3 regions of the Paenibacillus sp. J31P13 genome follow, and region 3 is predicted to be linked to each of the others. Evidence: riboswitches for the same ligand, from Rfam matches in the RefSeq annotation. Region 3 holds a riboswitch; each other region holds the start of a gene.

Region 1 (10,512 bases), on a different contig from region 3:
ACAGGTAAAATAAGGAATCATTTTACAACATGATTAAATAGAAAAATGCAGCAAAGGATTCGTCTGACCGAATCTATTGCTGCATTTATCTGACTCTCATTCATCTATTGCTGTTTCTTGTCTCTTTTCGCTTTCGCACGGCCACGCAATTTATCAGCGTAACCCGGTTTATTCACTTGACGCTCACGAGCAATCGCCAAATCGCCAGCCGGCACATCATTGGTTACGGTAGAACCAGCAACAATATATGCACCTTCACCAATTTTGACTGGAGCAATCAGATTAACGTTACTGCCAACAAACGCATAGTCGCCGATTTCGGTTACAAATTTATTGTAGCCGTCATAATTGACCGTAATGGCTCCGCATCCGATATTTACATCCTTGCCTACCTGCGCGTCACCAACATAGCTAAGATGGGAAACCTTGCTGCCATCACCTAATGACGCATTTTTCAATTCAACAAAGTCGCCGACTTTACATCCCACTCCAAGCTTCGAGCCCGGACGCAGGTTAGCATATGGACCGACAGAGCTCGTATCTCCAATGTAAGATTCAGCCACTGTCGAATATTTAATGACAACGCCGTCTCCAATAACACTGTCCGAGATATCTGCTTGCGGTCCAATGATGCAGTCCTCACCAATCACTGTGTTGCCGCGCAGCACAGTTCCTGGGTATATAACGGTATCAGAACCGATCTGTACGCCATCTTCAATATATGTCGAGGACGAATCAATCAACGTTACCCCGCCCAGCAAATGATTGCGATTGATGCGCGCACGCATGAAGCCTTCGGCCTCTGCCAATGCGACACGGTCATTTACGCCAATCGCTTCAGCCAAATCATTCGTGCAATACCCTTGAACAACTTCGCCCGCTTCGCGGAATATACCGATTACATCGGTCAAATAGAATTCACCCTGTGCATTATTGCTCGTAACGTTAGCAAGAGCTGCAAACAGCTTCTTATTATCAAAGCAATAGGTGCCCGTATTAATTTCTTTCGCAGCTGCCTCCTCAGGAGAGCAATCCTTCTGTTCCACAATACGTTGTACCGTACCTGCTTCTCCGCGAATGACACGGCCATAACCAGTTGGATCCTCAAACGAGGCTGTAAGCACTGTTGCAGCCGCTCCGCTCGATGAATGCAGTTCAAGCATCGCATTAATCGTAGAAGCCTTTACAAGCGGTGTATCGCCGCAAATAACGATTGTCGTGCCCTCTTCTTCTCCAAGCAAGGCTTCTGCTTGACGCACAGCATGCCCTGTACCTAATTGCTGCTCTTGCAGCACGTACTCTGCGCTATCCCCCAAGAAGGCTTTCACTTTATCCGCTCCATGCCCAACGATGACAACCGCGCGTTCAGCATTAGCTTCCTTGACGGTGTCCAGTACATGTCCTACCATCGGCTTACCGCAAACAGGATGTAACACTTTATATAATTTAGATTTCATACGCTTGCCTTGACCGGCAGCAAGCACAATAGCCATAATTTTCATCGAAAAGATCCCCCTAGTTAATCTAGAAATAATAATTTGTTTTTAACCTTCTTAACCGAATCTCAAGCATCCATTTTCTTTCAAATATAAGAATCACTCTATTACAATATACATTATACGAGTAATTGCTTATATTTCAAAAAAAAGAAAAGAGAGCCGTAGCCCTCTTCTCCGATCATTCCTCTAAAACATGAAGTGCATTGGTTAAGCGCCTTCTTCAATTGCTACTTCTTCTGCTGCACGCTCGTATTCAGCTAGAACAGCAGCCTGGATTTTCTCCCGGGTGGTTGAAGAGATCGGATGAGCGATATCCCGAAATTCTCCATCCGGAGTACGTTTGCTTGGCATTGCAACGAACATACCATTGTTTCCGTCGATAACACGAATATCGTGAACAACGAATTCATTATCAATAGTAATGGATGCGATTGCCTTCATACGCCCTTCGGAATTTACACGGCGGAGTCTGACATCAGTAATTTGCACTTGTGTTCACCACCTTTGTCTATCAGAGACTTGGTGTATACTTCCACACATTTGTGCCAATTCCTTCTACATTTTTGGTAAAATCATACTCTATTTAAAATATTTTTTTTAAAATGAATCTTTTTCGTTTTCATTCGACAATTGTCGATGCAATGACCTCTATTTCGACAAGAACATCCTTTGGCAGCCTTGCGACCTCAACGGCCGAACGAGCCGGTTTATGCTCTCCAAAATAAGAAGAATAGATGCCGTTAACCACTGCAAAATCATTCATATCTTTCATAAATACAGTTGCTTTCACAACATCTGAAAAGCCAGCACCCGCTGCGGACAGAACCGCTTCCAAATTCTTGAACACCTGATGTGCTTGTTCCTCGATACCGCCTTCAACAAGCTGGCCTGATGCATCGAGTGGAATTTGACCAGAAGTAAATAATAAACCTCCAAGCATAATTGCTTGTGAATAAGGTCCGATAGCGGCAGGCGCTTGATCCGTTGCAATGACCTGCAATTTTTTCTTTGTTGTCATTATCCTCACAACCTCTCTTGGCATTTTCAACTGTTTTGAACACATCTTTATTTATTGACCTTTAAAATAGTTTCCAGGTACAACCGTCGTTTGCTTCGTTTTCATATCAACCGCGGTAAGCTTAGCAAGGGAAATATAATCCTCAAGCAAACGTTCCTCTAATTCAACCTCGCCTGATTCTACAAATACACCTACGCCAGCTACGATCGCTTTAAATTCGAACAGCAAATCCATCATGCCCTGTATCGTCCCGCCCGCTTTCATGAAATCATCGATAATCAGGACGCGAGATTGTTCCTTAAGCGCTCTGCGCGCTAAGGACATCGTCTGAATCCGCTTTGTAGAGCCAGAAACATAATTAATACTAACCGCAGAGCCCTCCGTCACCTTATTATCTCTTCTTACGATAACAACAGGGATATTGAGGCAAGCAGCCGTTGCATAAGCAAGCGGGATCCCTTTTGTTTCAACCGTCATGATGACATCAATCTTGCGATCCGCAAATGCGGTAGCAAACATTCTGCCGACATCAGCCAGCAGTTCCGGTTGGCCTAGCATATCCGTTATATACAAATAACCGCCTGGAAGAACCCTTTCAGGCTGCTCTAGCTGGCGGCATATGCTCGTCATAATAGTTAGTGCAGTGGATTCTTGCATCTTAGGCGTATATCTTACACCGCCAGCAGCTCCAGCTAGCGTATGAAGCTCACCAATGCCTTCTTCCTCAAACACTTCTTTAATAATGGCTAAATCCTCGCTGATTGAAGACTTTGCTGATTGATAACGATCAGCAAATGCTGTTAATGAAATTAACGTGTGGGGACGACTTAATAGGTATTGGGTCATTTCAACCAACCGCGAACTCCGTTTCAACTTCTTCAAACACATCTCCCCCCACTAAATCCGAATAATATAATGCCAATATAACATTTTTATACGGATTTAATCAAGAAGAACGTCAGTCCTATGTGAGCATTCTTACCACATATACTTCTTTGCAAAAACCACGTAGTCCGTTATAAATGCGTGATAGCTTGGCTTCCTTTGATACAAGACCAAAAACCGTAGGACCGCTGCCCGACATTAATACGCCGTCCGCGCCAAGACGAATCATACTTTCCTTCAATTGCATCACTTCCGGATATAAATCCAGCGTAACATTCTCCAGAACATTGCCTAGCCCGTCACAAATATCACTAAACGAACCTCTCTCAAGCGCACCAACCATATTAGAAATGGAAGGATGCTCCTTCAAGGCATTGGCACGGAACCTGCCATATACATCAGCAGTTGAGACATTGATCGGTGGCTTGGCCAAGACCACCCAGCACTGCGGTGGAGTAGCAATATGTTCAAGCTTCTCTCCCCGACCGCGCGCAATAGCGGTACCGCCAGTCACACAAAACGGCACATCTGAACCAAGCTCCGCTCCAAGACGGCATAGCTCGTCCTCCGGGATTTGCAGCTTCCAGAGGCGATTAAGTCCGCGCAGCGCAGCAGCAGCGTCGCTGCTTCCGCCAGCAAGACCTGCAGCGACTGGAATCTTCTTATCCAGATGAATGTATACGCCTTGTTTCACATCATAGCGGTCTTTAATAAGCCTAGCCGCTTGGAAAGCAAGGTTCTTCTCATCTAGCGGTATGTAGCCAACTTGGCTTGAAATAATAATTGTATCTCTCGGCAACTCTTCCATAGTCAAACGGTCAGCAAGATCGACCATCGTCATAATCATCTCGACTTCATGATAACCATCCTCGCGTTTGCGAAGGACATCGAGCAATAAATTAATTTTGGCAGGAGCTTTTTCATAAATTTTCATCCGATAGGTTCACCCGTTCGTTCATAAGCTTAAGCATCATTATATCAAACGAACGCAATAAAAGCTAAGCCCCCAAATTCAACCGATTTTCGGCTGGCAGGAACTTAGCTTTTATATGCGTATACGATCCTATTTTTTATTAAGGCTGATTGGATCTAGCTGCTGCCTGTTCAGCAAGCTGAATAGCCCGTTTAACCATATTTCCGGCATCCTTGGCACGTATGCCGCCCCAACCCTCTTGCTCCACGGTATCGATAAAACCAAGATCCTTCGCCAGCTCATATTTCAATTGCTCTGACATGACCCCTCGTTTTCTACGGCTCATTGCTATTCCCTCCACACCCAAATTAACGTACGGACGCTCACCAAACATGAATAGTGATTATCTTGGCACAGGTAGTATGCGTCATATGAGATGGACCCATACGTTTGGGAAGAAGGAGTTGTTTTGCTCTAATTCAAAATAATCTATGTGTTTCATGCAGCTTAAAGCGCAAAAAAAAAGCGCAGAGCATTCTGCGCTAACTTGCCTTTAGGCGTATATATTCTATTGTTGCAAATGGGCGATACGGACTTGACCTTCATCATTGCATACGGTCACTTCCACCGACTCAGTCAGTATATCCGCATAACTGTATGAAACACGCTTAAATGCATGTTGCTCTTCATCCAGTTTAACAATGAAAACAGAAGGGTAGGTTTCTTCCAACGTACCGGTTCGTTCGATGGTCTTACGTCGGCCACCGTTCGCTCGAAGACGGATTTTGGAGCCAACATGAGCTTCCAAACTGCGTTTAATATCCAATAGCGCATTTTTAGCCATTGTACACTACCACCTCTTTCCTTGTTCATTATAACCAAAAAGAGATAGCTTGTCAAATAAACGAAATATTATATCAGTCGGATTATTTACTTGTCAACGGTGATTTCACCCATTTTTTTAAAAAGCAGGCATAGATCCGCAAATATATCTGCATAATAAGAGGTTGCGCCGTGATTTTATAATGGACAATGAAAAAAATTAAAAATTTCTTATGTAAAAAAAACAAAAAAAGCTAGCTTATTAGCTAGCTTACACTTTTAATGCTGATGATGTGGATGTAACTCGCGGCTTAGGCATACCAACACGAAAGCGCCCCATTGTCTCGATACCGCCAATACCATCTATTCCGCTAATTGTGCCATGTATGACGTCTGCCAGGTTTACCGTGTCCTTAATCGATGTATAACTTGCTTTAATCGCAATATAAACAGGATCAAGCGCATGAATCAATATACGCCCCGGAGAGCTGGCGAAGTTTGAACCCACCTGCAGCAACGCCTCGAAATGAGATTGGCATGCGCCAGCAATAACGACTAGGCCGTCGCGGTTTCTCTCATACTCACGGGCAACCCGAACAGCATTAACGAAGTGCTGAGAGTTTTTATAGCTGCTAAGGCTGTAAAGGTCCATCCGTCCACGATCTTTGAGTACCCCGTCATGACCGGTAATGACAACAATATCTGGCTGCAGTTGCGGAAGCAGATGATACAGCACATCAGCCATTTGTGATTCATGGACATGAAGACCATGCGAAGGAACATGCATCGTGTTATATAACTGCATGCTTTTCTTTAAGTAGTTACCGTCGCCGTCAAGATGGAGCACTTTTCCCGGTACTTCAAAAAATGGCTGGCTCTGCTGCATCGCATGCCTGATGCTGTCCTCGTTCTGGGTTGCTTGCTTCTCACGTTCGGAATACATACGTCTTATGGAGTCATTCACTTTTATTTGTACTTGCTGCACCACTTTTGTCGATCCTGGGTCGCGTACGACAGATAGATCTGGAATAGGAGCATCCGCCAATAAGCGGTAGTCCGTGCCTTTCAAAATGGCCTTTTCAGTACGAACAGCCTCAACACGGAATAATACGTCACCGCCATACGATTTGCGGACGACCAGGTCCCCTTGCTTCATAGGTAAATCACCTCTTCGTCTATCCTATGGGCAGAGAGGGCGAATGGTGAGTATTTTATGCTTCTGTCGGTTTATTTCCCCAACCTGCCTCCAACATGCTGCGGCTTATACGTGCAAATTCCTCCAAGGATAGCGTCTCACCGCGTCGAATTGGATCAATTTCAAGCTTTAACAGCATTTCTGTCAGCGCTTCACGACGATCCTTCCCTACAAAGGCAGTCAAGTTGTTCGCAAGCGTCTTACGACGCTGTGCAAAGCTTGCTTGTACCACTCGGAAAAAATGATCCTCATCTGGAACATCAACAGCAGGCTTTTCACGTATGGATAACTTAATAACAGCGGAATCGACATTCGGCTGCGGAATAAATACGGTATTAGGAACCATGCATACGACCTGAGGTACGCAATAATACTGAACAGCCACACTCAGACTGCCGTATTCCTTGCCTCCTGGCTTCGCAGCCATCCGTTCTGCTACTTCCTTCTGAATCATAACCACGATATGCTCAAGCGGAAGCTTCCCCTCTAGGAGCTTCATGAGAATTGGAGTCGTTACATAGTAGGGAAGATTAGCGACTACACTCACGCCTGACAAGCCAGCAAATTGCTCAGCAAATAATTGCTTGAGATCAAGCTTCAGAATATCACCATGTATGACGGTTGTATGAGGCTCATCGGATAAAATATCACGCAATATCGGTATAAGGCGATTATCTATTTCGACTGCGGTTACGCTTCCCGCTTCAGCTGCAAGCCGCTGAGTAAGAGCACCAATACCGGGACCAATCTCCAGCGCGCCTTTTGTCTTATCCAGTTCAGCAGCTGCTACGATTTTGTTCAATATATTTTGGTCGATCAAAAAGTTTTGTCCCAAGCTCTTCTTGAAGGAGAATCCGTATTTTGCAATAATCTCTTTTGTCCGCTTAGGTGTTGCTACCTCTATTGCTGCGGCTTTGGCTCCAGCTGCTGCAGTACGCTGCTCTTCATGCTCTTGCTTGCTCATTCTGCTTTCACTCCCGTTCCTGTTCCATTTGACGCAGTGCCTCTATGAACTCTGCTTTTGAAATTCTGAAGCTTGTACAGCGTTTATAGAACTGCTTTCCATTCGCATATCCTATTCCTAATAGCTTGCCCATTTGCAGACGTCTATTAGAAGCATCCTCGTGCACGATTAAACCTGCTTCCATTAAGTCATCCCAGCTAATTTCGCCGACTTCATCTGGAGACTCTGTACGGAGCTCTGAGAGCGCCGTTCGAATAGCTTCTGGGCTTGCATTCTCAATACCGATATCACCCTTGTACAATGCTTTCTCTTGTGGCAAAAAAGCATGCTTACAGCCTGGCGCATGACGCGCAACAATTTTGCGAATGCGTTCACCTGCATGATCGGGGTCTGTAAATATAATAACGCCGCGACGTTCATTTGCGAGCGCAATCCGCCGCAGCACATCTTCACCGATAGCGGAGCCGTTTGTCTCTATCGTATCTGCTTCTACCGCGCGTTTAATCGCTACAGTATCGTCTTTACCTTCAACGACAATGATCTCTTTGATCATCAAGATCATTCCCCTCTGTTTAGATTCCCTTTTTCTGCATACGAACATACAAAAAGAAGAGGCATTGCCTCTCCTTATGATGGCATATTTAATTAAAAAATACGATAAAATGATAGCGTACCTCTAGATATTAGCTTGCAGTTGGTTTGTTCGGACCGAGAAGATAGACGGTTACGCCTTTCTTTCTGCCGAATTTATCTGCTGTTTTATTACTGTCAAAATAAACATCAATTTTATTGCCTTTGATAGCACTTCCCTTATCTTCAGCTCGCCGGAAGCCGACTCCCTCGATATAGACCCACCAACCGATAGGAATTACCTTAGGATCAACTGCGATGGTCCGTCCTTCATGCACACGTGTGCCAGAAGCCGTTACCCCGTATAAAGGATGCTTCTCACCTTTTCCTGTTGACTCTACACCTGCAGAGTAAGCAGTTAAAGTGACATTATTCAGTACCTTCTTCGCTTTAAAGGTTACACCGCTCTTCGTAAGCGTTGCAATGCTAGGCGACTTGTTCGAAAGAACCGTTACTTTAGGTTCTGCCTTCTTCGTTCCAACAGCAACAACCTGATCGACAGCAGCTGTCTCAACAACCTTGTTGACCATCTTCTTCGAGATAAGTACACCATCTTCATACTGCTTCACGATTTGCTCAACAATCAGACCTTCCTTACCATTTTGCACAAGCTTTTCTTTGCCTGCTTCAAGTGTAGGGTCTTCTTTCTTCACGATAGAGAACGGCATTGCACGTTCGGACTCGGACATCTTCGTGTCGACGCGTACAACCGTCACCGTTAACTCTGCATTTAATGCCGTATCTAGCGGTGGCATTATTTTATCTTGGTCTCGAATTGGAATATGTAATTCCTCGATCGCTGCCTGCACTGTTCTCTCTGTCGTGTACACTGTTGATGTCTTGCCATCAGCTTTCACAATTACCGGTATCGCTTGAGTTACCTCAATACGATCTCCGTCCTTTAATGCCGCATTAAGCGGTACGGACACCTCATCATGTGGTCCAATTGCGATAGCTTGTTCATCCAGTAGGCGTTGCAGGACCCATTGCTTTGTTTCCACAACGGTTTCTTGTCCGTTCACTACTACGGAGACGCTTTTGACAGCCGTTCCGTACAACAACACCAAAAACATGAAAGTCATAGCGATTGAGATAGTAGCACTCAAAAGAATCAAACGCAAGTTTTCACGCTTCCATCGCAATGCGAAAGACATGCTGGATGATCGTTTCCCATGGGTGTCCTTTACTTGGAATAGTCCCACTTCATCGGTCCTCCTTCATAGCCCCGCCGCCAAGTGTTACGCATGATACAACTGACGCGACTATAGTATATTGGCGTGCAAGCACGCAATCCAGAACATCTATCTATCTCGACACCCCCATCTTTCTATCCCTATGACGTCAAATTTTCGATTATTCGAAAATAAAAAGAAGCCGTCGACAGAGATCTGTTTCGTGGCTTCCCGGTAATAGATACACTGGGATACAGAAAAAGTGGATGCACGATTTTGATCACTCTCTATTTACGCTTACGAGGTTAGCTGACGGGTTCGGGCAAGAGAGCTGCCCTAAACGAAGCACAATGCTCATGGCAATGTCTCCGAAATTCACCCCTGAAGAATATCAAAATGCGGAACGATTTACCGCACCTGGTTCCCCCGCTCTCCGACTTGGAGATTAAGCGCGAACTGGAAATCCAATACAAAATTTAATAGCTCTGAGTTGAATCATAACCTCATCCGTGGTCAATTGTAAAGATACGATAAAAGACGATTTTAGCGAAAAAGCTGGTTAAACTCGGAAAAAATAAGCGATTATCGATATAAAAATTAGTTTTTACGCGATAAAGGTCTTATTTACTCTTGATATCTCTCGTTTTTATACAATACCAAAACATTTTTTACCGTTTTCAGTCGTTAATGCACCTATTTCTTCAACAGATTTGCCCAATAATTCGGCTACCGTCTCTGCGACTAGAGACACATAAGAGGACTCATTTCGCTTCCCTCGAAGGGGGTGCGGAGACAAATATGGAGCATCCGTTTCAATCAAAATTCGGTCCAGTGGAACCTGCTTCAAAACCTCTTTTGGCACCCTTGCATTTTTGAAGGTAACAGGACCTCCAAATGAAATATAAAAGTTCATATCGAGACATTGTTTTGCCGTTTCCCAGCTCCCTGAGAAGCAGTGCATAACGCCTCCAACCTGAGAGGCATTTTCTTCTCGAAGAATCCGAATAATATCCTCGTGCGCATCGCGATTATGAATGACAATCGGCTTATTCACCTTGTGAGCTAGACGGATTTGTTCACGGAAAACACGCTGCTGAACATCTTTTGGAGACGTGTCCCAGTGATAATCAAGACCAATTTCTCCGATAGCGACAACCTTCTCATGCGAGCACAACCGCTCTATCCACTCCAAATCCTCCGGGAGCATATCGATACTGTCTACGGGATGCCAGCCTACTGCTGCATAAATAAAATCGTATTTTTCGGCAAGAGCCATTGTAGTCGGAATCGTCTCACGATTAAATCCTATATTAAGCAAAAGATCTACGCCCGCTTCTCTAGCGCGTTTAATCACTTCATCCCGATCCTCATTAAAATTGGGCGAGTCCAAGTGCGTATGGGTGTCAAATAGTAA
Region 2 (10,512 bases), on a different contig from region 3:
CAACAGCTTCGCTTGTTCAAGTCGGTATCTAGTTACATATTCTATCGGCGTGACATCATATACCTGCTTCATGCATCTTGTGATGTAGTTATAGTGAAAATTAAGGGTTTCTGACAACGTTTTACTCGATATTTCTAAGCGATAATTATTTTTAATGTAGGCTTCTGTTTTCTCAGCAAGCTTCACTGCCGGACTCGTGTAGGTGTCATTTTGACGTAAATCCATCATGCGGAGCAACTCCTCAAAGCTCTGCTGCTGCACCCAGAAGGAGCTGGATTGACGCTCGGCTTCCGCTTTGTTTAATTTGCGCATCAATTGGAAAGCTTGCTCAGGATAAGGAAGTGTCCATTGCTTTTGCAGATGCAAGGAGTAGGGGGAGGTTAGAAAAATATTATAATGCGCCTCGTGGTTTAAGCTGGAATGCTCATGATCAGTCTGCTGCCACTCTCCAACGGTATGGAAATGAATCCAATAGAAGCGTGTAGCTTCCTCGCAAGGCTTTACGGAGTAATGATAACGATCAGGAAGCAGCAGCAGTGTTTGTCCTGCGGTTAACTGCCAGTGCTGCTCCTCTTCTCCAATAAATAAACAACCGGATTCCACTAGAATCAAATCGAATTTTCCAAGCTGTTTTCGATTGGGATGCTGTTCTCCAGGCTCATAGTGCGTCGAGCCGCTTTCCAAAAAATAAGGAAGCGGAGGCGCGGCGAAATACAGTTGCTCACTTGTCTCATTCATTCCCGCTCAGCCCTCTCTATCATTTGTGTGAAATTTTATAAGAAATAGGTTTGATCCGCTTATATTTATGTTCTATTGTAACGCATACAATAGAACTTAGCAGCATGCAATTGGAATGATAACAGAGAGGTGTGTTGGAAAATGGGACAAAGTATTCATTTAAATAGGACAAAGCCAGTTTCTCTTAGTCAGGTTCAAATAACAGATGATTTTTGGGAGTTTTACATTGATTTAGTACGTGATGTCGTTGTGCCTTACCAATGGGACGCGATTAATGATAGGGTAGAGGGCGCTGAGCGCAGCGGAGCGGTTAGTAACTTTAAAATAGCTGCGGGGTTAGAAAAAGGCGATTTTTATGGTTATGTTTTCCAAGACACAGATGTTGCAAAATGGCTTGAAGCTGTTGCCTATTTACTTGTTTCGAAGCGGGATGAAGCGCTAGAGCAGATTGCTGATGAGATGATAGATATTATCGGACAAGCCCAGGAGCCAGACGGCTACTTAAATACTTACTTTACCATTAAGGCTCCTGAGCTTAAATGGACTAATTTGACGGAATGTCATGAGCTTTACACTGCGGGTCACATGATCGAAGCAGGGGTTGCTTATTATCAAGCTACAGGTAAACGGAAGCTGCTGGATATCGTGTGCCGGATTGCAGATGACATTGCTGTCGTGTTTGGAGATGGACCTGGGCAGATTCCTGGATACGACGGTCATCAAGAAATTGAGCTTGCGCTTGTGAAGCTTTACGAAACGACGGGAGAGCGCAAATACTTAGAGCTCAGTCTCTATTTTGTCAATAAACGCGGTGAGAAACCCAGCTTCTTCGAGGAGGAAGCCGAGCGCAGAGGCTGGACCAGTTATTGGAGCAAAAACAGAATCCATATTGATCATGCCTATTTTCAAGCGCATGTGCCGGTTCGTGAACAGGATGTGGCAGCGGGCCATGCAGTAAGGGTTGTGTACATGCTTGCGGGAATGGCAGACGTTGCACGCGAAACAGGTGATCAGTCTTTAGTAGAAGCATGCCGCAGACTGTGGGACAACATTGTTTCCAAGCAAATGTATATCACGGGCGGTATCGGGTCGATGGCAGAGGGCGAAGCGTTCTCATTCGATTATGATCTGCCAAATGATACGGTTTATGCGGAAACCTGTGCCTCCATTGGTCTCATCTTTTTTGCACACCGTATGCTTCAGCTAGAGCCAAACAGCCGTTATGCAGACGTAATGGAGCGGGCTTTGTACAATACGGTTCTTGCCGGCATGTCACGTGACGGAAAGCATTTCTTCTATGTTAATCCTCTTGAGGTTTCGCCTGAGGTATGTGACGGACGGAATAAAAATTTTAAGCATGTTAAGCCAGTTCGTCAAGAATGGTTTGGCTGTGCGTGCTGCCCTCCGAATATTGCACGATTGCTGGCTTCATTGGGCGAGTATATGTATGCTGTTAGCGGTCAGACGATATATTCTCATTTGTATATTAGCGGAGAGGTTGAGCTTGCGATTAATAAAGCCAAAATAAAGCTTAATCAGCAAACGAGCATGCCGTGGGAAGGGACAGCACAGTATGAGATAACAATGGAGGAGCCTGTTACGTTTGAACTTGCGCTGCGGGTTCCGGATTGGGCATCCAAGGCAGCTGTAAAAGTAAATGGTGAAGTTTATGAGGTTACAGGTAAAATAGTTGACGGTTATGTAAGAATTAATCGGGAGTGGAATTCAGGTGACATGGCCCAAATTCAACTTGAAATGCCGATCTTGAGAGTAAGAAGCCATCCCCTTGTGAAACAAAATGCGGGTAAAGTTGCTTTGCAGCATGGACCGCTTGTTTATTGCATAGAGGAAGCTGATAACGGAGATCAGCTTCAGCAAATGCTTTTACCACAGGATGCTAAGCTAGAAGTATCCCATGTTAACAATCTTGTTGGAGGTATTAGGGTTATTACAGGGGAAGCGAAAAAACTGCATTTTGAAGAATGGGGTAATCAGCTTTACCGGTCGAATGGAAAACCAGCGCTGGAGCAGACCAGCTTAACCTTTATTCCTTATTATGCATGGGCGAATCGTGGAAAAGGCGAAATGAGCGTTTGGGTCAAGGAGCTATTGTAGTTGTAATTATTAATAGATAATTAAAAAAGGAAGATGCTGGATCTTTAATTTCCAGTCATCTTCCTTTTTTATTGACCTAATTCCAGTTTGTCTGTTATAGTATATGTATAACAGATATAGCGGAAAAGGTGGTGACCATGATCTTTATTAAAATCAATTTGGAATCGGATGTTCCGCTTTATACGCAATTGACGAATCAAATCATTGAAGGAATTGCGAGCGGATCACTTGCACGTGGAGAACCGTTGCCTTCCGTACGCTCACTCTCCTCGGATCTAGGTATTAATATGCATACCGTTAATAAAGCCTATACAGCTTTAAAGCAGGAGGGATACGTTGAGATTCATCGTCAGAAAGGTGTTGTTGTTCAGCGAGAACTTCCTGAAGCAGACGAAGCATTCTATCAGCAGTTGGAGGAAAAGATGAGACCGATCATCAGCGAGTCGATATGCCACAATGTAAGCGAGGAAGCGCTGCTGGATTTATGCCGCTCTATTTTCAAAAAAATACGTTCAGCTGGCGATGTGAGTTAGTTTTACACAACTTTCCAAAATAATCTGCTAATGAAAGGTTGGTCATATTAGATGGAACAATGGACTGTTTGGCTACTGCTCGTGACAATTTTTATTCCTATAAGCTTTGTATTTATTGCAACTCCATTTCTTACTAGACGAACGGAAAGCTTCGGTATTTCTGTTATAGAGGAAGTTTACTGGCATCAGGATGTTCGGCAGATGAGAAAAAAATATGCATTTCTTCTGACGGTTCTTCATGCGATTCTTTTTATTATCACTGCGGTAAGTCTGATCAAGCTTTCAGATGAGGGGCAAATTTCAATAGCGATTGGCGGTTATACGTGCGCAGTGATCGTGATATCCTTTGCTACGTATCTCTTCTTCCATTACAGGATGAAGAGAATGAAACGTGAACGGCAATGGGGAAGTCCCGTCATGCAGACTGTAGTTGTTGACACTTCATTTCGGCGAAGCAAGCTAACCGTATCTTCATACTGGTTTATTCCGCATATTTTGCTAGCCTTAGCGACACTGATCCTTGTTATTTCGTTTTATGATCAATTTCCGAATGAATTGATTCTTAAGTATGATTTTTCAGGAAACGCTACTCATGTAGTGGATAAATCTCTTTCAGCTTTACTATGGCCTATTGCTACTCAATTCATATTAATTGCTGTGTTCCTCTTTATTAACTACAGTATTGTCATCAGTAAGCAGCAGATTGATGTTGCAGATCCAGAAGCCTCACGTCAACGCAATATTATTTTCCGTCATAGCTGGTCCGTTTTTATTGTTGTTACTGGATTTTTCACGACACTCCTATTTTCATTTATTCCTCTAGCTCAGTTAATGAAGCTTAATCCGATTAGTATTCTAGTTGTATCCATGGTAGTTCCAGGTATGATTACGATTGGATCCATTTGGTTATCCATCCGTTTAGGTCAAGGAGGGAGTCGTATTCGTATTGAAGGAAGTGCAAGCGCGGTCGGAAGCGGGGTCTCCGATGATGATCGTTATTGGAAGCTTGGCGGCATTTACTACAATCCTGCTGACCCGGCTCTGTTCTTGGAGAAACGCTTTGGCATCGGCTGGACCATTAATTTTGGTCATAAGTTATCGTGGGTAATTATGGCTGCTCTCGTCGTTATCATCATCATTTCGATTCTGATGGGAGATTAAATAAAGCAACAGAACTAATCTGAACAATACTCTAATAGGTATCTCCTAATAAGTTTGGACACATATGTTTGAAAAATATACTGTTTACGTTCGTTAATGTGTGTTACAATTAAAAACGAACCAAAACAAACTTATTAGGAGGTTTTACCCCAATGGAAGTTCGTCACACAACAAACCCAACTGATGTAAAGCAATATACGACAGAGCGTCTTCGCAGCGAGTTTTTGATTGAGAGCTTGTTCCAGCCGGATCAAATTAAAATGACATATACGCACTATGACCGTATGATCGTAGGCGGTGCTAGTCCTATTAATGAAGCGCTTGAGCTTGCGGATCCGGAAACGTTGAAAACGGAATATTTTCTAGAGCGCCGCGAAATCGGTTTTCTTAACATTGGCGGACCTGCATCGATTTCCGTTGACGGTGAAACCTATGAATTGAATAAGTTAGATGTTCTATATGTAGGTAAAGGAAAACGTCAAGTACTGCTATCCAGCCTAGATAAATCAAACCCTGCTAAACTCTATTTCTGTTCCGCGCTTGCGCATGCAGAAATCGCTACTCGTAAAATGACAATGGAAGAAGCGAATCCAACTCATCTTGGCTCTCAAGAAACATCCAATGAGCGGATTCTTTATAAATATATTCATAATGACGGTATTCAAAGCTGTCAGCTCATGCTTGGCGTAACAAGTCTGAAAACAGGAAGTGTATGGAATACAATGCCGTCACATGTGCATGATCGCCGTATGGAAGCTTATCTGTATTTTGACATGAACGACGATGCGCGCGTATTCCATATGATGGGTGAGCCTTCCGAGACAAGACATCTTGTTGTAGCGAATGAACAAGCCATTATTTCACCGCCTTGGTCGATCCATTCTGGAGTGGGCACAAGCAACTATACGTTCTGCTGGTCAATGGCAGGCGAGAACTATACATTTACAGACATGGACGCAGTGCCTGCTAGCGAGCTAAAATAGAAGCAATCCCTACTGGAGGTGCTCCATGCTTGCTGCTGAAAGGCATCGAAAAATTATTGAGAAATTAGAACAGCTTGGCGCGGTTAAGGTTTCCGAGCTAAGTGAACAATTCGGAGTGACAGAAAAAACGATCCGTGAGGATTTAGAAAAGCTTGAAGAGAAAGGGCTTCTTAAACGTACGCATGGCGGGGCGGTTTCTGAAGTGAACGGTGAGGATAGCTTGTTTCCTCTACAGTTCCCCAATAGTAAACATGGGCAAGAAAAGTCAGCTATTGCTGCGCTTGCTCTTACCTGCATTGAGCCAAATGATATTATTGCACTTGATGCTGGGAGCACAACGCTAGAAATGGCGAAGCGCCTTCCAAATATACCGATAACGGTCCTAACGAATGATTTGCTAATTATTCGAGAGCTAACTGCGAAAGATCAAGTCAGACTTGTCGTGCCTGGAGGGTATCGCCATAATAATTTGCTTATCGGCGCCGAATCACAGGAGTGGATCAAACGTCTGAATGTTCACAAGTTGTTTCTATCTACGACGGGTATCCATTTGGAGTACGGTCTTACTATATTTACGGAAGAATTGACGAAGGTCAAACGGCTCTATATGGAAAATGCGAAAACGATTTATTGTCTTGCGGATCATAATAAATTCGACAAAGGCGCATTGATTACATTTGCGGGCTTGAATGAGATCCAATACATCATCACGGATGATGGCATTGAACCTGAGGTAGCAGCAAAGTATGAGGCAAACGGTCCTGTAATACTGAAAGCTGAGCTTCCGAATGGCTCAAATCGCAATAAAGGAAAGGTGTGAAAACATGAGTTTGTTCGATTTGACAGGGAAAATAGCTATCGTTACAGGCGCTGGGCGAGGTCTTGGAGCAGCTATTGCAATAGGGCTGGCACAAGCAGGCGCTGATGTAGCACTTGTTACAAATAGTACGCCTGCTGATAAAACGGCGGATCAGGTTCGTGCGTTTGGACGGAGAGCCATAACCATTCAGGCGGATATTTCCGATCGTACGAAGCTTTCATCCATCATTGACCGTACAGTTAATGAACTGGGACGAATTGATATCTTAGTAAATAATGCCGGAATTATTCGTCGCACACCTGCTGCTGAACATAGTTACGAGGATTGGCAGGATGTACTTGATGTCAATTTGAATTCTGTGTTCGTACTTTGTCAGCTTGCAGGCAAGCACATGATTCAGCAGGGCTCAGGAAAAATCATTAATGTGGCGTCCATGCTTACCTTCCAAGGCGGCATTAACGTACCTGGTTACACTTCAAGCAAGCATGCGGTTGCTGGACTAACAAAGGCGCTTGCGAGTGAGTGGGCGAGCAAAGGTCTGCAAGTGAACGCGATAGCGCCTGGCTATATGAGCACGGATAATACGGAAGCGCTTCGTGAGGATCCGGTTCGCAGCGCACAGATATTGCAGCGGATTCCAGCCGGACGCTGGGGAACGTCTGAGGACTTAATTGGTCCGGCAGTATTTTTGGCCTCTGCGGCTTCTGATTATATGAATGGTCATATTATGGCTGTTGACGGCGGCTGGCTAGTTAAGTAATGGGCATATTCAATTTTATTTAATAGGATAGGACTGTCTTGTTGCAGCTTTGGCTGCAGGAGGATAGTCCTTTCTTGTGTTCATAATCTGGAGATCAAATTAAAAAAGCCCTCCGGCATACTGAGGTTCAGGGGAACCAAAGAAACCGGAGCGGCTTTTTTGCTCGCGAAAATGTCTTAGAATAAAGAAATATAATTCACCGAGCGTTGTCGCAATACGAATTCTTCTGCATCGCGTTCAATAGGTATTTGTTCTTCTGGTCTTGTCGTTACTTGAGTGACGGCAGTAACAAACAATTCGAAAATACGTCCGTCTTGATCGGACTTGTCATACTGGAAATTTTGAAGCGGCGGAAGGGATACGTTACCAATAAATGAGATAAGGAGATCGCTGTAGCGATCTAAGTCAATGCTTTCCTCGGTATCTGCTACAAAAAGCTCGCTCCAACCATAGCCTTGATTGCTTGTTAATCGAAGACATACGCGAAAGCCTGCGGCATCAACTGCGATAGCGGGGATTACGAATAATTCAATTCTTGAGACGGATAAGGAAGGGGACTGATCGATGAAAAACGGTACATGGTTTTCAGATTGACAAAACATAAATAAACCTCTCCTTACTTCGCTTACGAGGTTAGCTGTCGGATTCGGGTTAGAGAGTATGCCCTACCAGGGTTACAAATTCCTGGATTCACCCCTTGCGAGCCGTGAATATCACGATCGCGTTGGATCCCCCGCTTTTTCATTTGAAAAATTCAGCGTGAATGTGGTTTGCCTTTAATTTTAAACGTATACGGTTTATTTGTAAACCCTACGATTAAATAAATGCATATAAATGTAAAAAGAAAAAAGCCCTAAACTGAGGAAGCTAGGGCTTTTTTACATCATTGAATAGCTGCTCAGTGGCTGGTCCAGGGGCGATCCAATCTTGCGACCATACTTGTATTTCCCGAATAATCGGCTCAAGTGCACGTCCTTTCGCCGTTAAAGAGTATTCTATACGTACAGGTATTTCGGGATAGACGTGTCGATCGACAATACCTTCACTCTCCAGATCTTTAAAACGTTCAGACAGCAGTCTGCCACTGATAGGCAATGCAGATTGAACAGCACAGAAGCGCTGAGGTCCAGACAATAATTGAAATATGATTAGGCCGGTCCAGCGTTTGCTAATGATATCCATTCCTTTTTGGAAACGGGGACAAAGGGCTGGTTGATCCATGCTTATCACCTCTCTTGATTTGAAATTAAGTATAACTCCAATAACTAATACATACAAGCAAACATGGATAATGTTAATTACTTGACTAACATTAGTTATGAAATTATAATTAGTTACAAATAGTAAGTGAAATAAGAGGAGCGATACTTATGAAACCTTTATTTCTAGCACATGGATCACCAATGCTCGCAGTCGAGCAAAATGAATATAGTCAGTTTCTTCAAAGAACAGGAGCAAGCTTAAAGCCCGAAGCGATTGTTATTTTTACTGCGCATTGGGAAACCGAGGCTGTTACGATCTCATCGAAGGATGATGAGTATGAAACCATATATGATTTTTACGGCTTTCCAGATGAGCTGTACCAAGTGAAATATCCAGCTAAAGGATCAACGAAGCTAGCAGCTGTTGTTGGTCAATTGCTTACAGCGAAAGGCATTGCGATCGCATATAATGAGGATCGGGGACTTGACCATGGCTCATGGACGCTCTTGAAGCATATGTTTCCAAAGGCTGACGTGCCTGTCGTTCAAATATCGGTCAATCCTTTCCGTTCCCCAGAGGATCAGTATGCGATCGGAGAGGCGCTTCAAAGCTTGACCGCTCAAAATATTCTGATTATCGGCAGCGGCGTAACCGTTCATAATTTGCGTGAAGTGAAGTGGGGTCAGAAAGAGCCTGAGAGCTGGGCTGTTGCGTTCGATGAGTGGCTCATTGATAAAATGAACAGCAAGGATATTCATTCCTTGTTACAATATGAAGGGCTGGCACCTCATGCCCGAAGAGCTGTACCGCGTACGGAGCACTTTGTTCCCCTATTTATTGCAATGGGCAGCGGGAACAGCGATTCTGCGCCAAAGGTCATTTATCGCAGTTATGAGTTTGGCACTTTGAGTTACTTGTCATTCGAATTTTGATATCCTATATATAAGAAGGTGAAGCAGCATGATGAAGCCCAATATTGCGGCCATTATTAAAGATAAGCTTAAATATACACAAAACGGCAATAAAGATATTTATGTGATTGGCCCTGTTAAGCTGCCGGTTGAGCTGGATGGAGAAACGAAAATATTCCATTGGTACAGCTGGCTTCAGAAGGAATCAGGCGAGAAGCAATCCGCAGAGCAGCTAGTTGAGGAGCTGAATGAGTTCCACTATGCTGATCTTCAACAATCCAGTGTTCTCGTGTATGGTGATTTCGAAAATAACGAGGATGCGCTTATTCGGATGCACAGCATCTGCCATACGGGCGATATATTTGGAAGCGCAAGATGTGATTGCGGCTTTCAATTGAAGCAATCCATGCGTTTAATTAGCGAGCATGGCACTGGCGCTCTATTTTATTTGGCAAATCATGAGGGTCGCGGAATTGGCTTGTTCAGCAAAGCAATTGCTTATTTGCTGCAAGAGGATGGTCTTGATACGGTTGATGCGAATACAGAGCTTGGTTTTGCGGATGATTCACGTGATTACGGCGATGCAATTGCGGTGTTGAAGCTGCTGCGTGCTTTGCCGGTGTCGATCATTACAAATAATCCACGTAAGGTAGATGCGCTTCGCAAATCTGGCTTAAGTGTTGCAGGCAGAGTGCCGCTTTGGGGAAATACCTCTGTTTATAATGAGAAATATATTGGTACGAAGAGAAATCGCTCGGGTCATTTTAAACAAGAATCCGATATGCAGGTAAGTATAAAATAAGGTAAGTAAAGCAAAAATAGAGATGATGGACGGCATAAGCTTAACCGAGCAGGGCGATTGCGGATTAATCGAATATAGCAAGCCTAAAAAGCTTGTAAACGCGCACCAATATTGGAAAAAATAAATATAGATGACATTAGAAAGTGTAATGTTGTTTCTGGTCTATGGCTATGATGGATTAACCCGTCATAGCTGCTTTTGCTTATGAAACCATGAAAAAAAAGCTGGATGGATATCGCTCACAAATGTGACAAAAAGGCTTGTGAAATAGCCAATATACGACAAAATTATTTTGCGTTCCTCCTCCTTTTCAAGTATGATGAGAAAAACTGAACTCATGTTCAAATTAAAGGAGTAACAACGCATGCATTCAAAAACAAGTCATTGTAAAATTGTTGATTGCACGATTCGCGATGGCGGACTCGTGAATAACTGGGATTTTAGTGTCGAGTTCGTTCAGCATTTGTACCAAAGCTTGAACGAAGC
Region 3 (10,512 bases):
CTTTATTTTTTCATTAATTCACTAAGCTCGATATTCAATTTCAGTACATTAACTCTTGGTTCCCCAAAAATGCCTAAATCACGGCTTTCCGTATGCTTGCTCACTAATTTCTCCAAATCACTAGCCGCAATGCCTGTCAATTTGCTAATACGCGGCACTTGAACGCTAGCTGATTCCGGCGTAATATGCGGATCTAACCCTGAACCTGAGTTTGTTATTAGCGCGATAGGCACTTGGTTGACTGGAACATCAGGATTGCTAGTTTTCCATTCTGTTATTGATGCTTGCGTCCGTTCGATTAATGCAGGATTAGAAGGACCGAAGTTGTTGGAGCCTGAAGCCTCTGCTTTGTAATCGATGCTTGATATTCGACCTTGAAAGAAGGACGGATCAGAAAATTTTTGTCCAATCAATTCGGAGCCAATAACGTCACCGCTGCTGTTTTTAATCAAGCTGCCCCCGGCATTACCAGGCATCACCACTTTTGCGATACCTGTCGTTACTAATGGATAGATAATACCGCATAAGACAATTAACACTACACTTATACGCACGATGCTAAACAGATAAGATATGCCCGATTGCGCCGGAAGTTGCTCCGTTTTATTCATACTGTCCCATCCCTCTCCAAATCTGTTCTTACCATTTCACGATGCAGATTCTATTGCTTCTATATCCACAGGTGGACGATCATATCAATTAATTTGATTCCGACGAAAGGTACAATGACACCGCCTAATCCGTAGATCAGAAGATTTCGGCTTAACAATTGAGCAGAGCCCAACGGCTTGTAAGCCACGCCCTTCATCGCTAGCGGAATCAAAAACGGAATAATAATCGCGTTAAAAATAAGTGCAGACAAAATAGCCGACAATGGCGAGCCTAGACCCATCACATTCAATACATTCATCTCTGGAATGGCCAACATGAACATGGCAGGGATAATGGCGAAATATTTCGCTATATCATTTGCAATACTGAATGTCGTTAGAGCGCCGCGCGTCATGAGCAATTGCTTACCTATCGCTACAACTTCAATGATCTTCGAAGGGTCAGAATCGAGATCAATCATATTCGCCGCTTCCTTCGCTGCATTTGTGCCGGTGTTCATCGCAATCCCTACATCGGCTTGCGCTAGTGCAGGCGCATCATTCGTTCCGTCACCCGTCATCGCAACGAGCTTGCCTTGCGCTTGTTCCCGCTTAATAACGAGAATCTTATCTTCCGGCGTGCTTTCAGCGATAAAATCATCGACTCCCGCTTCACGAGCGATAGTCGCCGCTGTTAACGGATTGTCACCTGTACACATAATCGTTTTGATACCCATGCTGCGAAGCTGATCAAAACGTTCCTTCATGCCAGGCTTCACGGTATCCTTCAAATAAATCAAACCGTAAATTTGATTATCAACGGCAACAGCCAGCGGTGTACCGCCTTCTGATGCAATCGCGTTTCCATTGGTATCCAAATCAGATGGAATGCTGCCGCCTTGCGCGCTAACCCATTTCTTAATCGCGTCTACCGAGCCTTTACGAACCTTTCTTCCATCTCTTAAATCCATGCCGCTCATCCGAGTCTCTGCTTTGAATGGAATAAACTCCGCACCAACAGCGAGCTGATCGTTATAGGCCAATCCATCCTTCTTCATCAATTCAAGCACGGATCGGCCTTCGGGGGTCTCATCCTTAACAGATGAGATAGCTGCCCACTCCCCTAGTCCTTTCCTAGATTGATTGCCTACCACTATAAAATCGCTAGCCATCCGATTACCAAATGTAATGGTCCCGGTCTTATCAAGAATCATTGTATTTACATCGCCCGCTGCTTCGACCGCTTTCCCCGACATCGCTAGCACATTGAACTGAGTAACGCGATCCATGCCCGCAATACCGATCGCAGAAAGCAAACCGCCGATCGTAGTGGGAATGAGACAGACTAATAGCGAAATCAACACCGGAATTTCCAGCTTAATATCCACATACTGAGCGATTGGAGCCAGAGTTACCACAACGATTAGAAAGATAAGCGTTAAAGTAATTAAAAGGGTATTGAGTGCAATTTCGTTTGGCGTCTTCTGACGCTTCGCTCCTTCAACCAAGGAAATCATCCGATCAATAAAGGACTCGCCAGGATCAGTCGTAATCCGTATCGTAATGGTATCGCTTGTCACTCGTGTGCCGCCGGTAACCGAACTGAAATCTCCGCCGGCCTCTTTAATAACAGGCGCCGATTCGCCAGTAATAGCTGATTCGTCAACGGAAGCCAATCCTTCTATGACTTCACCATCACCGGGGATCATCTCTCCTTGTGAGACAACGACGATATCGCCCTTGCGCAGCTCCGCGGAAGATACCACTTTTATTGCATTTCCAACCCGCTTATTCGCTGTCACTTCTCTTTTCGAATTTTTCAGTGTGTCAGCTTGGGCTTTCCCTCTGCCTTCAGCCAATGCTTCAGCAAAGTTTGCAAATAATACAGTGAAGAGAAGGATAAGAAATACGGTAATATTAAAACCAGTACGCCCTTCTGTGCCAAAATATCCTGGCATCAGCGTCATCAACAATACAACGACTGTTCCTACCTCTACGACGAACATGACCGGGTTTTTCATCATCGTTGCCGGATTTAGTTTAATGAAGCTATCTTTAATCGCTTTTTTAATAAGATCCGAAGATATCATGCTTTTTCGGTTTGTATTCATTTCCTCACCTCTTCTATTTAAGGAGTGTCAAGTGTTCTGCGATTGGACCAAGCACAACTGCCGGTAAGAAGGTCAGTGCCCCAATAATCAATACGGTCCCAAGCAAAATGCCCACAAATAATTTATTGTCTGTACGGAATGTACCTATCGTTTCTGGCACCCACTGCTTTGACACTAACGAGCCCGCAACACCAAGCAGAGCAATGATGGAAATATATCGGCCGAACAGCATGACTAAGCCTGTCGTAACATTCCAGAATGACGTATTATCGGCCAAGCCTTCAAATCCGGAACCATTGTTTGCAGCCGAAGATGTGTATTCATACAGCACCTGCGAGATACCATGGAATCCGCTATTCGTAATGGCTCCACTTCCGAGGTCTGTGAGGAATGCGATGGCTGTTGGCACTAAGATAATAAGCGGATGCGCCAAGATGGCGATGGCAATGAGCTTCATTTCGCGCGCCTCAATCTTTTTCCCCAAAAATTCAGGCGTACGACCGACCATCAAGCCGCATAGGAATACGCCGAGTATCGCGTACATGAGCATATTGACGAGCCCGACCCCATCACCGCCGAATACGACGTTCAGCATCATCAATGCTAACGGTACAAGTCCGCCAAGCGGCGTCAATGTATCATGCATGTTGTTAACCGATCCTGTAGTGGCTGAAGTCGTTACGGTTGTAAACAAGCTGGATTGCGCTATCCCAAACCGAACTTCCTTCCCTTCCATACTGCCCTGCGAAGCATCCATGCCAAGCGCATTCATGGCTGGATTACCTCTCATTTCCGAGGTGTATATAATGGATAGAAAGGCGATAAACAAGATCATCATCGTGCTGAAAATAACCCAGCCTTGTTTACGGTTTTTGGCGAATCTACCGAACGTATAGGTCAGAGCGGCTGGAATACACCACATCGATAATATTTCAATGACATTCGTCAGCGGAGACGGATTTTCAAAAGGATGCGCGGAGTTAACGCCGAAAAATCCCCCACCGTTCGTTCCCAAATGTTTTATCGATACAAGTGAAGCAACGGGACCAATCGCAATTTGCTGCGTCTCTCCTTCAAGCGTCGTAGCCTGAATCGTTGAATCCAGCGTTTGCGGTACTTTTAAACCAACCAATAATAAGGTAACGATGATAGCTAAAGGAATGAGCAAACGAGTGTGTGCTTTAACGAAATCACTGAAAAAGTTGCCAAGCGTCTTGCCTTTGCTAGTCAAACCTCGTATGAATGCGATAGCGACAACAATGCCGGTCGCAGCTGATGTGAACATCATCATCATAATAACGGCCATCTGCGCAAAATAAGACAAACCTGTTTCACCGCTATAATGCTGTAAATTCGTATTCGTCATAAAGCTGATCACCGTATTAAAAGAAAGCGTGGACTCCATATTGTCGATTCCATTTGGGTTGATCGGCAATACCTTCTGGCTTCTTAAAATGAGATAACTAACGGCAACCAGAACGATGTTGGTCAATATTAAGCTAAGCGTATACTTTTTCCAGTTCATTTCTGGACGGTTCTTTAAGCCGGTCAAAAAGTAAAATGCTTTCTCTATAGGTCCAAAAATTTTGTCCGTCCAATTGGCCTCATTCGAAAAAATATGATAAATATAGGTTCCCAAGGGCTTAACGATCAAACATAAGATCAGAATGACCGCTGCCATTTGAAAAATTGCCATTTTATTTCCTCCCTAGGGTTTCCAATGGAAAACCGACATCGAAATCATTTTTATCTATTTGGGTAACTCTTCATTAAAATTTCTCTGGATTAATGAGCGCGTAGACCAGATACAAAAAGATAAGACATGTAAACCCGATTACGATAATCATTGGCTTTCTCCTCCTGTGTCACCTACGACACGTCCGCACCAAGTCAGAAAACCGTAAAATAATAGAAAGGCTCCTGCCAATGCCCAAATCATAAACAGATCCATCATATTTATTCCTCCTCGACCTTCTCCTCAGCGGATTTTATTCCTTGTCATGAAGCAGATAGGAAACATCGCTGCTATTGGAATGAATGACATAACTGGCTCCTAATCCTTTATAGATGAGCCTGGAATTCATGCTGCCTGTAATGACGTAAATGGGCTTTCCCGTCCAAGACCGACATATTTGAATGTATCTGCAGCAAAGCGGCAAACTGACTTCAAATATAAAGACTTTTCCAACCGGCATTTTAGGAAGATGCCAATTGCTGCGATCGGCAGTATCCAGCGGTACAACATGTTCTACCCCAAGGTCCTTTAGCCGCGATTTTTCCGTTTCATTATTTGTAAGGGCTGCAAATGGCAAGCCCTTCATCTTAAGTGTTTTGATAAATTGCTCTCCAGCTTTATTTGGCGCTGATACTAAAATAAATTCATCATGGGATACCATGACCGCACTCCTCCATATCGTTTCAGGCAACAAAAAAGAAGCTGTAGGAAGAGAAAGCTCTCCTTCAGCTTCTTAGACGCGGGTAAATAAACCCACAGCTAATCACGGAATTGTTGCCTCTCTTGAGACGCTTACGAGGTTAGCTGACGGATTCGGGCGTAAGAGTCGCCCTACTTGACGGAAATCTACAACTTCCGTAAAGATTCACCCCTGAACTGAAAACACATTGGTCATCAATTCGTTTGGTTCCCCCGTTCACTGAAAGGATTCTATTTCTAGATCCTCTCATGTGATTCAGCGGCTATTCGCCATAACATGATTTTAGGACATAAAACACAGAGGCCGTGTCCCCTGTGGTCAATTGATCACAAGCTTCATCATCCTCTCATCTGCGACGCTTACGAGGTTAGCTGCCGGATTCGGACGGTGAGAGTCGCCCTACATGAAGGAAAATAACCATGGATTTCTCCTTCACGATTCACCCCAAATGACTTGTATTCGACTCTCACATCGAAAACTTATCATCGTTTGGTTCCCCCGCTTTCCTTGCGGAAATTAAGCGATATGAATTAACAATCATTGTAAGCAATGAATGATCTGAGTCGTATCATATGCCGATCGAAATATTTTGTAAAGAAGGACGCCGCCTCAAATTACACGCCGTTTGACACTCTGCATCTCCAAACCCATATCATTCTTCTATTTACTCCATCATACTCTCGTTTTCTCACTATTTCTAAAACAAAAAGCAAATGAAAGCATTCGGAATTATAATCATGGATTGCTTAAGCTTTGCAGGGTTGTATCCGTTTACAATGACCGAATTTGGCTAAATATGATCGAATCATCACTTAAACTACGTTTTACTTCTATAAGGCAAGGACGTATGATTGCTTGCGACAGCTAAGCTGCTTTTATGGCCTCATTATTATTAACCATAAACAAGGAGTGTGTGATCGCTATGAGCTATCCCGCTGTAACCAAATCCAACAACGATAGATTGACCCATCGGATTGGATCTATGGAGATCATTCGATATGACGATCATCAAATCGCTCTCCCTTCGGATAGCGATCATTGCTATTGCGGTCTGCTTAAAATTTCAAGTGATGGCGTACATGGATGGGGAGAGTACTCGTTACCAAGCTTGCCATGCCATTTTGACATGATTAGCTGGGCATCCGTGTTTTTACATCTAAAAGGTCTTACTTTGGAAGAGGCTATACATTATGTAGAAGAAAGTGATGAAGCGTGGGGACATACAAGGAGAGAGCTTGCGCTCTGTACATTATTAGATTTAAACCAAAGACTGCAGGACTACACGAATCATCAAGAAAGAAATGAAATGCTCTTTGCCAGCTCTATTCTTATGGATTACTCACAATCCTATTATTCTTTCTAAATCTAAGAAAGTTCTGATTCAGCAACCTTTTAACAGGGGTAACGTCTATACATAAAGTAATCCAATATCTGTTAAATGAGGTGCTTCAGAATGAAAAAGACCATTTCTTTACTGGTCATCTTAGTGTCTTTACTTGCATTAGGAAATCCTGCCTTGGTGTATGGCGCGAAAACTCAAACGATCTTGTCACTCCCACTCACGGGTATTATTGACATCGACGATAGAAGCTATAAGGATTATTTCACTGCACTGCAAAAGGACGGAACGATTTGGATCGGGAACGGTGACGAGCCCGCCATTAGAGGACCGCGAATTGCAGGAGCGGTAAGGGTAGCAGGCAATCTTGCTCTGACCTCATCCGGTGAGGTATGGAGCTGGAGTACGGACTCCCGCGAGGAGCCGAAACAACTGGTTGAATTATCAAATATACGAGATATTGCCGTTGGACCTGCAAATATGGCTCTAAATGATAAGGGACAAGTGTATGCATGGGGCAACGCTTGTTTGATTTCACTTATGAGACCTGACTTTCAGGAACGAAAAGAGGGGCAGTTATGCTTCTTAGAGAGTGAAGCAGCAGAAGAGGATATTGTTCAAGCGAACATACCTAAGCTAGCTGTAGAAAATGTAAAAGCCATTAAGGCTTCGCATCAAAGCCTTATCGTACTAAAGAAAGACGGAAAGACGCTAAATCGTTATGGCCATACCTATGTCTTTGAATTAGGAATGGTTCCCTTTAATTCGACCACACCTGTAATCGATTTCGTCGGTTATGACAGCGATGCTGTGACACACTGGGATGTTCTTCTGCTTTCAGATAAAGGATTGGTATCTGGGCTGCCTAAGGAAACCTTTGAGCAGTTCAGTGTAAGTTATGAAGGATACTATTCCTTGTACTTAAATAAAGACGGGTCGGTGTGGGGAGCAGCAGCCGGAACAGAAGGAGCCCCGCAGCGAATTCCCGCCTTGAAAAATATCGTTGAGGTCCATGCTGTCGCTTTAAACAGCGGCACGGCATTAGATAAAAATGGAATCGTATGGACTTGGGGCAATCGCCACAATATGCCATATAACGGTAAACCTGATAAATTAGCAACCAAAATTAGTGCTAAGCCTGTAAGTCGACAATTGTCCTTGAAGGTGGACGGAACCTACATCGCATCAAATCCCGGTCCCATCCAAATAAATGGAGTCACCTTCGTTCCGATCCGCGCTCTCATGGAATCCATTGGAGCAAAGGTAGCATACGCTAACGATCAGATTAAAGTTACTTATGGAGATCAAGTGCTCCAAATGAAAGTATATGACAAGTCAGCCGTATTAAACGGAAAGACGATACAAATGCCCGCAGCAGCCACCTCTCATGGAGGCCGAACCTTCATACCGGTACGATTTATTGCAGAAGCCTTTGGCGCGGAGGTTAAATGGGATGCGGTAGATGCCTGTGTCCTCGTTCAGTTTCCGAATAAGGGTGCCAACAAATAAACCTAACGCCTAAAAAGCATTAAAACACGCCAATCCTTAAGCTGGATTGGCGTGTTTTTCCTTTAAATCTGTAAATCCATACATGAAAACCAGCTGCGCGTGGAAGGCTATGATCGTTGTCATTTTAAGAGAAGGAGGTGCCAAAGTGTCCCAAGAACAAAACGAACCAACAAAAGCAGAAGTACAAACGACTAAACTAAATAAATTACCTCTCGCAGGTAAATTTGATACCGAGTTTTCTGCTGAAGAAGCGGCTGAGGTATTTGAGCAAAATCAAAATCAATCCTCTAACGAGGCTTCTAATCATCAGGAATAACATATAAACAAAAAACAAAGCTTGGTCTCATTATGAGCCAAGCTTTGTTTTTTTGTTTGTCTGGCGGTGCTTTGTTTCTTATTTCTTATTTCTTATTGCTTGCAAGCCATTCATCCAGCTGTGTCTGGGCTTCTGCAATAATTTTATCAAGACCCTGCGCATTCAGCTTCTCAATCGCTTTTGGCAAAATTTTAGCCGGATCAACAGAGCCTGTATTAAGCGCAGGACCAAACTCATCAACCGCATTTTTTACATTTGCGATCTCCGTCATCACCTTAGATGGATCGAACTGGAACCCAAGCAGCGGTGCATTCGTCGATTTATCATTAAATATTTTGTACTGCTCCCATTTATCCGCAGGATCAGACTGCAGCTTGTCAAGAAGGAACATGTTCCCAAGCGTAAACGCAGCCATTCCATAGCCTGAATCAGGAATCGGCTCATACGTATCCGCAGTCAGCCTCTTATAGTGTACCCCCTCGACTCCATTGTTTATCAAGTTGCGAAGATAAGTATCCGTATTAAGAAGATTCAAAAATTCCATCGCTTGCTTTGGATATTTTGTCTTTGCTGAGATCGCTTGCAGAGAGCCCGTTACAGACCAGTTGAAAACCATTGGCTCGTGAATTGGCGTAGAAATAATCGGATATTGCATATTATCTGACCAAAGATTATCTGCGAAAGGAACCGTATGCTGCTTATCTACCAACCATTTCCCAGTCGCTTCATGATCATTTCCTTGTTTCGTAGAAACGTCTGGAGGCAAATAGCCGGCTTCATAGTATTTGTGCATCGTTTCGAACGTTTGTTTTGCTTCAGGTGTATCCCATACATTCACCATTTTGAAATCTGTCGCATTCAAAGATACCCCGACCGGAATGCCTTCCAGCGCAAAATCATAGGGAAGGAATGGACCGATATTCGTTTGAATCGGATATACATCCGGTTCGTTTTCTTTTATTTTTTTCAGCATCGGCTCTAAACTCTCAAGCGTCGTTGCTTCCGAAACATTTAAATTATATTTATCGACAAGCACTTTGTTAAAACGCCAAACGGCTTGCGCTGGCAGCTCTTTATTCGTTGGAATTCCATAGTTATGACCATTAATTTTGGAGCCTTCGAGGAAGGCTGGATTCAATACCTCTTTGATTCCTTGACCATATTGCTCAATTAAATCATCCAGTTCTAAGAAATATCCTTTTCTTGCTCCTTCCACATAGTTGAAGGCCCAAGAAGAAGTAAAGGCTATGTCGAACGGCTCCCCTGATGCGGCAATCACCTGCATTTTTTGGTTATAATCGCCCCAGTCAATCAGCTTTAGATCAATTTTTGTATTGATTTTTTCGATAAGATATTTATTTGCTTCTGCTACTACTTTGTCTAAATCCTTTTGGGGTCCCGCGATGGTATACCATACTAATGTAGCTGGCTTCTCTTTTTCTTTCTCTTTCTCTACCTTGGCGTTCCCCTCCCCGGTTTCAGCAGCTTTGTTAGTCCCAGTATTGTTCTTGTTAGTCGAACAACCGGCAAGAACGAGAACCATGGACAGCATAAAGGATAGAACGATAAGTAAGCTTTTTCTTTTTATCATTTCTGTATTCCTCCTTTTTCTGGTACCTATATGTTAAAGTGTTGCATCCGCCATTTGGATACCACACCCTAATCATAGAAACTTTACAGCTCATACAGCATGATATCCTACTCCTTGACGGCTCCAATCGTAAGCCCTTGCACGAAATAACGCTGAAAGAAAGGATAAGCCAGCACGATCGGTATGGTCGCAAGGACAACCATTGCCATCCTTGTCGTTTCAGCTGGCAGTGATTTTGAAACCGCTGATCGATCCAACCCACCAGCAACATTGGAATTTTGCAAAATGAATTGAATATTCGTCTCCACCTTCATCAATAAAGATTGCAGCGGAAGCAGCTTTGCACTATCGATATAGAGCAGCGCATTAAACCAATCATTCCAATAGCCTAGAACACTGAATAAACCGATTGTGGCAAGACCCGGAAGTGATATCGGAAGCACAAGGTAGAAGAAAACGCGAAATTCACTGGCTCCATCCATTTTACCGGATTCGATAATCGCATCTGGCACCATCGTTTTAAAAAATGTGCGCATGATCAAAATTGAGAAAGCACTCATCGCCATAGGAAGAATCAAGGCTCCTAATGTGTCCTTTAGATGCAGCACTTGTGACACAACG

Evidence for each region. Region 3 has a riboswitch for cyclic di-AMP ahead of AC0YOD_RS15930 (hypothetical protein). Riboswitches for the same ligand answer to the same signal wherever they lie in the genome.
Region 1: it holds a riboswitch for cyclic di-AMP, as region 3 does, so the genes downstream of both, AC0YOD_RS27345 (ubiquitin-like domain-containing protein) here and AC0YOD_RS15930 (hypothetical protein) in region 3, are expected to answer to the same signal.
Region 2: it holds a riboswitch for cyclic di-AMP, as region 3 does, so the genes downstream of both, AC0YOD_RS18110 (hypothetical protein) here and AC0YOD_RS15930 (hypothetical protein) in region 3, are expected to answer to the same signal.

What each region holds. Positions count from the first base shown of each region.
Region 1 covers NZ_JBWDNR010000016.1:10,645-21,156, reverse strand. The annotation lists gene glmU (bifunctional UDP-N-acetylglucosamine diphosphorylase/glucosamine-1-phosphate N-acetyltransferase GlmU) at 105-1,502, opposite strand; gene spoVG (septation regulator SpoVG) at 1,707-1,988, opposite strand; gene AC0YOD_RS27385 (RidA family protein) at 2,119-2,517, opposite strand; gene purR (pur operon repressor) at 2,569-3,399, opposite strand; gene ispE (4-(cytidine 5'-diphospho)-2-C-methyl-D-erythritol kinase) at 3,482-4,336, opposite strand; gene AC0YOD_RS27370 (small, acid-soluble spore protein, alpha/beta type) at 4,476-4,661, opposite strand; gene veg (biofilm formation stimulator Veg) at 4,884-5,159, opposite strand; gene yabG (sporulation peptidase YabG) at 5,409-6,293, opposite strand; gene rsmA (16S rRNA (adenine(1518)-N(6)/adenine(1519)-N(6))-dimethyltransferase RsmA) at 6,349-7,296, opposite strand; gene rnmV (ribonuclease M5) at 7,304-7,849, opposite strand; gene AC0YOD_RS27345 (ubiquitin-like domain-containing protein) at 7,980-9,128, opposite strand; cyclic di-AMP (ydaO/yuaA leader) riboswitch at 9,377-9,560, opposite strand; gene AC0YOD_RS27340 (TatD family hydrolase) at 9,745-10,512, opposite strand, start outside.
Region 2 covers NZ_JBWDNR010000005.1:178,536-189,047, forward strand. The annotation lists gene AC0YOD_RS18075 (helix-turn-helix domain-containing protein) at 1-738, opposite strand, end outside; gene AC0YOD_RS18080 (glycoside hydrolase family 127 protein) at 880-2,853, shown strand; gene AC0YOD_RS18085 (GntR family transcriptional regulator) at 2,994-3,386, shown strand; gene AC0YOD_RS18090 (DUF1648 domain-containing protein) at 3,438-4,547, shown strand; gene kduI (5-dehydro-4-deoxy-D-glucuronate isomerase) at 4,700-5,530, shown strand; gene AC0YOD_RS18100 (DeoR/GlpR family DNA-binding transcription regulator) at 5,556-6,350, shown strand; gene kduD (2-dehydro-3-deoxy-D-gluconate 5-dehydrogenase KduD) at 6,355-7,110, shown strand; gene AC0YOD_RS18110 (hypothetical protein) at 7,287-7,712, opposite strand; cyclic di-AMP (ydaO/yuaA leader) riboswitch at 7,718-7,880, opposite strand; gene AC0YOD_RS18115 (winged helix-turn-helix transcriptional regulator) at 7,978-8,331, opposite strand; gene AC0YOD_RS18120 (DODA-type extradiol aromatic ring-opening family dioxygenase) at 8,481-9,245, shown strand; gene AC0YOD_RS18125 (GTP cyclohydrolase II) at 9,274-10,026, shown strand; gene AC0YOD_RS18130 (aldolase catalytic domain-containing protein) at 10,391-10,512, shown strand, end outside.
Region 3 covers NZ_JBWDNR010000004.1:357,659-368,170, forward strand. The annotation lists gene kdpC (potassium-transporting ATPase subunit KdpC) at 3-611, opposite strand; gene kdpB (potassium-transporting ATPase subunit KdpB) at 671-2,701, opposite strand; gene kdpA (potassium-transporting ATPase subunit KdpA) at 2,715-4,397, opposite strand; gene kdpF (K(+)-transporting ATPase subunit F) at 4,471-4,548, opposite strand; gene AC0YOD_RS15930 (hypothetical protein) at 4,690-5,097, opposite strand; cyclic di-AMP (ydaO/yuaA leader) riboswitch at 5,210-5,378, opposite strand; cyclic di-AMP (ydaO/yuaA leader) riboswitch at 5,478-5,669, opposite strand; gene AC0YOD_RS15935 (hypothetical protein) at 6,059-6,499, shown strand; gene AC0YOD_RS15940 (stalk domain-containing protein) at 6,590-7,984, shown strand; gene AC0YOD_RS15945 (hypothetical protein) at 8,130-8,300, shown strand; gene AC0YOD_RS15950 (ABC transporter substrate-binding protein) at 8,386-9,891, opposite strand; gene AC0YOD_RS15955 (carbohydrate ABC transporter permease) at 9,999-10,512, opposite strand, start outside.